DNA from 2 places in the Blautia sp. CAG:237 genome. Region 1 is predicted to be linked to the other one. Evidence: predicted binding sites of a transcription regulator. Region 1 holds the regulator's gene; the other holds the start of a gene.

Region 1 (4,691 bases):
CCATATGCAAGAGCTGCTGCTGTAGGCTCGTTGATGATACGTTTTACATCAAGACCTGCGATCTTACCAGCATCTTTGGTTGCCTGACGCTGAGCATCGTTGAAGTAGGCCGGAACTGTGATAACTGCTTCTGAAACAGTTTCTCCAAGATATCCTTCTGCGTCTTTTTTCAGTTTCTGAAGGATCATAGCGGAGATTTCCTGCGGAGAATATTTCTTCTCGTCGATGGTTACACGATAGTCTGTACCCATCTCTCTCTTGATGGAGGAGATTGTTCTGTCAGCGTTTGTTACTGCCTGACGTTTTGCAGGCTCACCTACAAGACGTTCTCCTGTTTTTGTGAAAGCAACTACGGATGGTGTTGTTCTTGCACCTTCTGTATTAGCGATAACGGTTGGCTGTCCACCTTCCATTACGGCTACACAACTGTTTGTTGTACCTAAGTCAATACCAATGATTTTTCCCATGATAAAATTCCTCCTGATAAATATCTAAATATATGAAATATTAATTAGCCACTTTAACCATGCTGTGACGAACTACGAATCCTTTATAGGTGTAACCTTTCTGAAGTTCCTCTACAACAATGTTCTCTCCGACAGATTCATCCTCCACATGCATGACTGCGTTGTGGAAATCTGGATTGAATTCCTTGCCGACTGCTTCGATCGGTTCTACTCCCATGCCTTCCATTGTGGTGGTAAGCTGTTTGTAGATCTTCTCCATTCCATCAGCAAACGGATCATCCTGTGGTGCCTGTGCAAGTCCTCTCTCAAAATTATCCACAACCGGAAGGATCTTCTCGATGATGTCCTTTGCTCCGATCACATACATGCTGGATTTCTCTTTCTCTGTACGTTTACGGAAGTTATCGAACTCAGCCATGTTACGTTTCAGTCTGTCTGTCAGTTCTTCGATCTGCTGTTCTAATTTATTGTCTTTTTTCTTCTTGCCGAAGAAAGATGTTTTGGATTTGGTTTCTTTATCGTCGTCTGCCTCAGGGGCTTTCTCCGCTTCTGCGTCCTGTCCTGCCGTTGCTTCCGGCGATTCTTCTGTCGGCTCGTTCACAGTTTCTGTTTCCGGAATGTCTTTCTCTGTTTCTTCCTGCTCATTTGCCGTGTTTTTATTTTCTTCTGACACCTTTGTTTTACCGCCTTTCTGCCTGGCTGCTAGCCGTCTTCATTGCTTTTATTTTTTATGAAAACCTGATCAAGTTCGACCTTGAGGGTCTTCAAGCTGTTTACTACATTCTCGTAATCCATTCGCTTCGGTCCTACAATACCGATCGTTCCATGCATTCCCTCTCCCAGTTCATAGGTTGCGGTTACAACGCTGCAATCCTTCATGGTCGAGATCGGAAGTTCGTCTCCGATGTACACCTGAACTCCGGTATTGTCATCTGCCATCCGCTCCTTGACCAGATCTACCAGCTGCTGCTTCTCCTCGAAAGTGGAGATCAGTCCGGTTGCTCTCGTCGTATCCGATAACTCCGGATACTTGAAGAAGTTCGTGGCTCCTGACGTATAGATTTCCATGTCGTCCTCATCCACATGAATCGTAGCTGCCACTGCATCCAGCACCTTGGCCACCAGCTTACTGTGAATACCTGCCTGTTCCTTAAGTCTGGCGATCATTCCAAGATTGATATCCTGGATCGGCAGTCCGTTCAGATTGGTATTCAGAAGCAGGTTCAGCTTCAGGATCGTCTCATCGTCCATCTCTTCATCCAGATCGATGATCTGATTTCGGATGACGTTGCCTTCGCATACAACAACTGCTACCAGCTGCAATTCATTGACACGGGATAACTGAATAAATTTCAGTTTGCTTCCGCTGTACTGAGGAACCGAAACCATCGTTGCGTAATTGGTGTTCGAGGCGAGGACACGTGCTACATTCTTAAGCACTTTCTCCATCTTATCTGTCTTCTCGATCATCAGATTACGGATCTCTGCAATCTCGTCTTCCTTCTCCCGCATCAGTTCATCCACATAAAGCCTGTAGCCCTTATCAGAAGGTATTCTTCCTGCCGATGTATGTGGCTGAACGATATATCCCATGTCTGTCAGATCAGACATCTCGTTCCGGATTGTTGCTGAGCTGACATTCAGATCCTTGTCCTTGGAAATCGTCCTGGATCCTACTGGTTCGCCTGTCTCCATGTATGTCCTGATGATCGCCTTGAGAATCCGTTTCTTACGATCTGTCAGTTGTTCATCCATGTTCCCAGCTCCTTTCCGTTTAGTCTGTTAGCACTCATCATTAAGGAGTGCTAACATCTATAGTGTTAAGATAGCACTGTCGTTATTATTTGTCAACAGATAATTACGAATTTTTTGAAAAAAACATAAAAATCACAGTTCCGACACAGATAGGGAAACTCCGACAATTCTGGCGGGACCTTCTCTGTGTTCGACACTGTGATTCTCTTAATCTTCCTGTATTATGATATATCTGTTTTACTTTACAGACCGCTTCTGCGGATCGCTTCTACTACTTCTTTGATCTTCTCCGGAGGGAGTACCAGTGCGAAACGTACATATCCTTCTCCGTGCGGGCCAAAGCTTGCTCCTGGTGTCACGATGACGCCGGCTTTTTCCATCAGTTCCATACAGAATGCCATGCTGTCTGTACGTCCTCCCGGGATCCTTGCCCAGACGAACATCGTTCCCTTGCCATTTGGAAGGTCCCAGCCGATCTCGCGGAGACCATTGCAGAGTGCATCCCTTCTCTCCTGATACATCTGGCACTGCTCCTGAACGCTTTCAAGAGGTCCTTTGAGTGCCGCGATCGCTGCTTTCTGGATCGGAAGGAACATTCCGAAATCAATCTGGCTTCTGAGTTTGCGGAGTGCCGCGATCACATCCGGGCGGCCTACGAGAAAACTGATCCTTGCGCCTGTTACATTAAAGGACTTGGAAAGGCTGAAGAATTCTACACCGATCTCCTTTGCTCCTTCTGTTGCGAGGAAACTTCCACCATGTGCTCCGTCAAAGATGATATCGCTGTATGCATTATCATGGATAATCAAGATATCATATTTCTTCGCAAATGCTACGATCTCTTCGTAAAGTCCTGGTGTGGCAATGCTTCCTACCGGGTTGGATGGCAGAGAAACTACCATGTATTTGGCTTTGCGTGCTACTTCCTCCGGGATATCCTTTACATATGGAAGAAAATCGTGCTCTGCGACAAGCGGGTAGTAGTATGGCTCTGCCCCTGCCATCAGGCTTCCTGCTGCAAATACCGGATAGCATGGATCCGGAAGAAGGACAACATCTCCCTCATCGCAGAGTGCCATTCCAAGATGTCCCATTCCTTCCTGGCTGCCGTAAACGGTCATGACCATGTCCGGTGTCAGCTCTACGTCAAAACGTTTCTTATAATAGTCACAGACTGCTTCCAGAAGTTCCGGGAGATCCCTGAGACTGTATTTCCAGTTATTGTCATCCATGGCCGCCTCTGCCAGAGCTTTCTTGATGTGTTCCGGTGTTTTGAAGTCCGGCGTTCCCACACTCATATTATAAATTTTCATACCCTGTGCTTCCAGTTCCATACGTCTGTTATTCAGGGCTGCAAAGATTTCTTCTCCAAATCTGTCTAATCTCTTGGAAAACTGCATATCGATTTACCTCTTTCGTTTCTGTTCAAGCATCATACCTGCCGTTCGTTCTATTGTAGCACTCTCTCCATTACTGTACAAGAGTAAAGTACACTAGTCATCCAATTCTTCCAGATTTTTCTTAAGTTCGATCATCTTGTCACGGAGTTCTGCTGCCTGTTCGAAGTTCAGACTTGCTGCTGCTTCGCGCATCTGCTTCTCGACTTTGGTAATCAGCTTGGTAAGTTCTTTGCGGTTCATGGACTCCGGATCTTTCTTGAGTTTCGCTTCGGTCTCAGCAACCGCCTTGGAAACTGTGATCAGGTCGCGGACTGCTTTCTTAATTGTGGTCGGCGTGATTCCATGTTCTTTGTTGTAGGCTTCCTGGATGCTTCTTCTTCGCTCGGTCTCCTGGATGGCTTTTCGCATGGAATCGGTCATGACATCTGCGTACATGATAACGTGACCTTCGCTGTTTCGGGCGGCTCGGCCGATCGTCTGGATCAGGGAAACTTCTGAACGGAGGAAACCTTCTTTGTCTGCATCGAGGATTGCAACCAGTGTGATCTCCGGGATGTCAAGGCCCTCTCGGAGAAGGTTGATTCCGACAAGTACGTCAAAGACATCCAGTCGCATATCGCGGATGATCTCCGCACGTTCCAGCGTGTCAATGTCGGAATGAAGGTAACGCACACGGATACCTACATCCTTCATATATTCTGTCAGGTCTTCTGCCATTCGTTTGGTCAGGGTCGTGATCAGGATCTTGTGGCCCTTGTCCACTTCTTTGTTTACTTCGCTGATCAGATCGTCGATCTGTCCTTCGACCGGGCGGACTTCTACCTTCGGATCGAGAAGTCCTGTCGGACGGATGATCTGTTCTGCACGGAGAAGTTCGTGCTCTGCCTCATACTGTCCCGGTGTTGCAGAGACAAACAGGACCTGGTCGAGTTTGTTTTCGAACTCATCGAAGCTTAACGGGCGGTTGTCCTTGGCAGATGGCAGGCGGAAACCGTAGTCGACAAGCGTCTGCTTACGGCTTTGGTCTCCGGCGTACATTCCACCGACCTGAGAGACTGTTTTGTGGGAC
Region 2 (4,691 bases), on a different contig from region 1:
AAAAATAATTTACAGTGTCAATCCAAAAAAACTTTGCTCGGGGCTGAATTTTTGATAGCCTGCTGCATCGTTTCATCCGGTTCGATAATGATCTTGCAGTTCTCGCCCTTGTCCCTGGTGATGATCGCAAAACGCTTATGGGATGGATTTCCGGAAGAATAGTCCAGTGTCTTCATCTTACTGTTGCTGTTGTAATAATCCAGGCGGTGTGAATCCAGAGAGGCTACAAGGTCAGCCTCCCTGATGTTCACTGTCTTGGCCTTCTTACGTTTGGATTTCGCCATGACCATGTCAATGTCCATCTCTCCGTTTACAAAAAGATACTCGTATTCGAGGTCTGTCTTCGGCACGATAAAGTAGCATGCGATTCCAAGCACAACTGCTGCCAGAAGGAACAGGAAATTGAATAAAAGTCCTGCTACAGCGGCAAGCACGGTCAGACCGATCAGGCCATATTTTGTTATGGCGTCTTTGGATGTCGGCTCTTTCTTTACCAGAAATTCAGAATATAAATCACTCATCTCTGTTTTCCTTTCTTTTGTTTTTCATTATTCTATCATAAAAGAAGACCAGCGTCTATGACGCTGGTCTGATATTTAGAAAACTTTAATTACATCATTCCGCCCATTCCTGGTGCGCCTGCCGGCATAGCCGGAGTATCTTCTTTGATCGTTGCAACTACGGATTCTGTTGTAAGCAGAGTGGATGCAACACTTGTAGCGTTCTGAAGGGCACTTCTTGTAACCTTAACCGGGTCAAGGATACCTGCTCCTACCATGTCTACATATCTCTCGTTCAGGGCATCAAATCCGATTCCTGGCTCAGATTCTCTTACTTTATTGATGATGACAGAACCTTCCAGTCCTGCATTTGCAGAAATGTGGAATAACGGAGCTTCCAGAGATTTGAGGATAACATTTGCACCTGTCTTCTCATCACCTTCCAGAGTTGCAACCAGTTCAGCAACTTTCTTGGAAGCATGGATATAAGCAGATCCACCGCCTGCGATGATTCCTTCTTCTACTGCTGCTCTTGTAGCTGCAAGAGCATCTTCCAGACGAAGTTTTGCTTCTTTCATTTCAGTTTCAGTTGCAGCACCAACACGGATAACAGCTACGCCGCCTGCCAGTTTTGCAAGTCTTTCCTGTAATTTTTCTTTGTCGAATTCGGATTTTGTCTCTTCGATCTGTCCACGGATCTGTGCAACACGGTCTTCGATTGCTTTCTTGTCTCCAAGTCCGTCAACGATAACTGTGTTTTCTTTTGCAACTTTGACAGATTTTGCACGTCCAAGCTGCTGCATGGTAGCTTCTTTGAGGTCCAGTCCAAGTTCATCAGAGATTACCTGTCCGCCTGTCAGGATAGCGATATCCTGAAGCATTTCTTTTCTTCTGTCACCATATCCAGGAGCTTTGACAGCTACTACCTGGAAGGTTCCTCTTAATTTGTTTACGATCAGAGTTGTCAGAGCTTCACCCTCCACATCCTCAGCGATGATGAGAAGTTTGGCACCTGCCTGAACAACCTGCTCCAGTAATGGAAGGATCTCCTGAATGTTGCTGATCTTCTTGTCAGTGATCAGGATGTATGGATCTTCCAGATTTGCTTCCATTTTTTCCATGTCTGTAGACATGTATGCGGAAATATATCCACGGTCAAACTGCATACCTTCTACCAGGTCAAGTTCTGTATGCATGGTCTTGGATTCTTCTACTGTGATAACACCGTCGTTGGAAACTTTTTCCATTGCGTCTGCAACGAGCTGACCAACTTCTTCATCACTTGCAGAGATTGCAGCAACGTTTGCGATCTGTGCTTTGCCGCTAATCTTCTGGCTCATTTCTTTGATAGCTTCTACTGCTGTGTCAGTAGCTTTTTTCATTCCTTTTCTGAGGATGATCGGGTTAGCGCCTGCTGCCAGGTTCTTCATTCCTTCGTGAACCATTGCCTGAGCAAGAACAGTTGCTGTTGTAGTACCATCACCAGCTACATCATTTGTCTTGGATGCAACTTCTTTGATGAGCTGTGCGCCCATGTTTTCGAATCCGTCTTCCAGTTCGATCTCTTTTGCGATCGTAACACCATCGTTTGTGATGAGCGGAGCACCAAACTGTTTGTCAAGTACTACGTTTCTTCCTTTTGGTCCGATTGTTACTCTTACTGTATCTGCAAGTTTGTTTACACCAGCTTCAAGTGCGGCTCTTGCTTCTGCGCCGAATTTAATTTCTTTTGCCATGATGACTGTCCTCCTAAAATAATGTCGATTTAATATAATTATTCAACGATTGCAAGAATATCATTCTGTTTTACGATGATGTATTCTTCGCCGTCAAGTTTTACTTCTGTTCCTGCGTATTTGGAGTAGATAACTTTGTTTCCTACTTTAACTTCCATTTTAACTTCTTTGCCTTCAACAACTCCGCCAGGTCCTACAGCGATAACTTCTGCCTGCTGTGGTTTCTCCTGTGCCTGACCCGGAAGTACGATACCGGATTTTGTTGTTTCCTCTGCTTCTAACTGTTTTAATACAACTCTGTCGCCTAAAGGTACTAATTTCATGATCTATTTTCCTCCTTTATTGTTGCCTTGCTTTTCGATTACTAGCACTCATTTCGTTTGAGTGCTAATCACTGTCCTTATATTATTTAATTCCGTTATTTTCTGCAACTCTTTTCATCGTCATAAATTACTGTATTTTTAGATATTATCTCTTTTTTTCTTTGATTTTCTTTAATTTTCTTATTTTACTGTTTTTCAGTAATTTTTTATACAGGATCAGCGGACACGCATCCGGTGCCTCCTTGCTGTACAGCGCAAAAAAAAGCTCCTTCTCACCAGACATACGCCCGATGAAGAAGAGCTTTCTTAGACTCTTATTTCTGATCAGTCTCTGATCATGCTTTCTTGTTTCTCTGTGCTTTGATCTCTTCGAGTTCGTCGAAGATCACTTCATTGAGAACCTTGATGTAGGTTCCCTTCATACCGGAAGAACGGGACTCGATAACACCTGCACTCTCGAATTTACGGAGCGCATTTACGATCACGGATCTGGTGATTCCCACACGGTCTGCAATCTTGCTCGCAACCAGGATTCCCTCTTCGCCATCCAGCTCGTCAAAGATATGGATAATCGCTTCCAGTTCGGAGAATGACAGAGTGTTGAAGGCTGATTTGACAACCTGCTGCTTACGGTCCTCTTCTGCATTCTCTTCGTGTACTGCACGCATCATTTCAAGCCCTACTACGGTTGTGCCGTATTCACTGACAATGATATCCTCGATATCGTATGGCTTATTATCACGATACATGAAAACTGTTCCCAGACGTTCGCCGGCAATATCGATCGGATTGATGATACCCTGGCAGCTGCTGTCAACGTGCTCAAACCCTAAAGTCTGAAGATTCACATTTTCCTTAGTTGATAAAACTCCCAAAAAACGCTCGTTCAACAATTCATCTACGTGTCCGCCAACGTTATCCTCAATCAGTTCAGTTATTTCCTTCACACCCGGGCATAAACTGATGCCTAAGACTTTGCCCTTCTTGCTCAGTACCAGGATATTGGAACTTAAAGTCTCCATCAGAACCTGACAGATGTCATTGAACACAACCTTACTGGAACTGCTATTGTGCAAAAGTTTGTTAATTTTTCTTGTTTTATCTAACAACTGAACGCTCATCTTGGCCTCCTTCAATGATTTATTCGATGTAACCATCTTTATAAGATAATAGTACACGCTTCACCACGAAAAAGCAAGATATTTTTATATTTTTTTCGATTTTATCTGCATTTTCAGAAAATTCTTATATTCAGTCTTCTTCTTTTGTTTTTGCCTCTACATAACCGCAGGTTTCCTGACTGCAGACCAGTTTATTTCCTTTTTCGATCATATAGCTTCCGCAGACAGGGCACTTCTTGTCTGACGGTTTCTGCCAGGACATAAAATCGCATTCCGGATTGTCAATACATCCGTAATACTTACGTCCCTTCTGTGTTTTCTTAAGGACGACATCCTTGCCGCATTTCGGGCAGGCAACACCGATCTTTTCGTAATAAGGCTTGGTGTTTCTGCACTCCGGGAATCCCGGACAGGCAAGAAATCTTCCGTGAGGTCCGTACTTGATGACCATATTTCTGCCGCAGACATCACAGACTTCCTCTGTGACTTCATCCTGGATATCAACTTTTTCCAGTTCTTTCTCAGCTGCATCTACGTCTTTCTTGAGGTCAGGGTAGAAGTTTCTGACAACCGTCTTCCACTGGACAGTGCCTGCCTCCACGCAGTCCAGAAGGCCTTCCATCATCGCCGTAAAGCGCACATCCACGATGCTTGGGAATGCCTGTTTCATGATGTTGTTGACAACCTCTCCAAGTTCTGTCACATAGAGGTTCTTCTGTTCCTTGGAAACGTAACGTCTGCTGATGATCGTTGTGATCGTAGGCGCATAAGTACTCGGTCGTCCGATGCCCTGTTCCTCCAGCGCCTTGACGAGGGACGCCTCTGTGTAATGTGCCGGCGGCTGTGTGAAATGCTGCTCCGGTTTGAGTTCTTCCAGAGTAAGTTTCATGCCTTTTTCCAGGGACTGACTCAGGACATTGCCTTTCTGGTTATCCTCTTCCTGTGTATAGACGGATAAGAAACCATCAAATACTACCTTGGAAGCCGCAACGGTGAAAGTATATTCTCCTG

The links. Region 1 encodes HrcA, which represses chaperone genes, less so after heat shock. Its sites were predicted from a motif close to TGTTAGCACTCNNNNNNNNNGAGTGCTAACA; they were not measured.
Region 2: groES (co-chaperone GroES) is a predicted target of HrcA. The motif match lies at 2,599-2,629, and genes of this name have one in related genera.

The regions. Positions count from the first base shown of each region.
Region 1 covers NZ_FR886716.1:1,607-6,297, reverse strand. Annotated here, with positions in the region: partial or broken gene QZL69_RS05315 (Hsp70 family protein) at 1-467, opposite strand, end outside; gene grpE (nucleotide exchange factor GrpE) at 508-1,140, opposite strand; gene hrcA (heat-inducible transcriptional repressor HrcA) at 1,170-2,222, opposite strand; gene QZL69_RS05300 (pyridoxal phosphate-dependent aminotransferase) at 2,465-3,622, opposite strand; gene uvrB (excinuclease ABC subunit UvrB) at 3,716-4,691, opposite strand, start outside.
Region 2 covers NZ_FR886726.1:24,193-28,883, reverse strand. Annotated here, with positions in the region: gene QZL69_RS06475 (DUF6106 family protein) at 18-521, opposite strand; gene groL (chaperonin GroEL) at 611-2,236, opposite strand; gene groES (co-chaperone GroES) at 2,275-2,559, opposite strand; gene codY (GTP-sensing pleiotropic transcriptional regulator CodY) at 2,895-3,680, opposite strand; gene topA (type I DNA topoisomerase) at 3,811-4,691, opposite strand, start outside.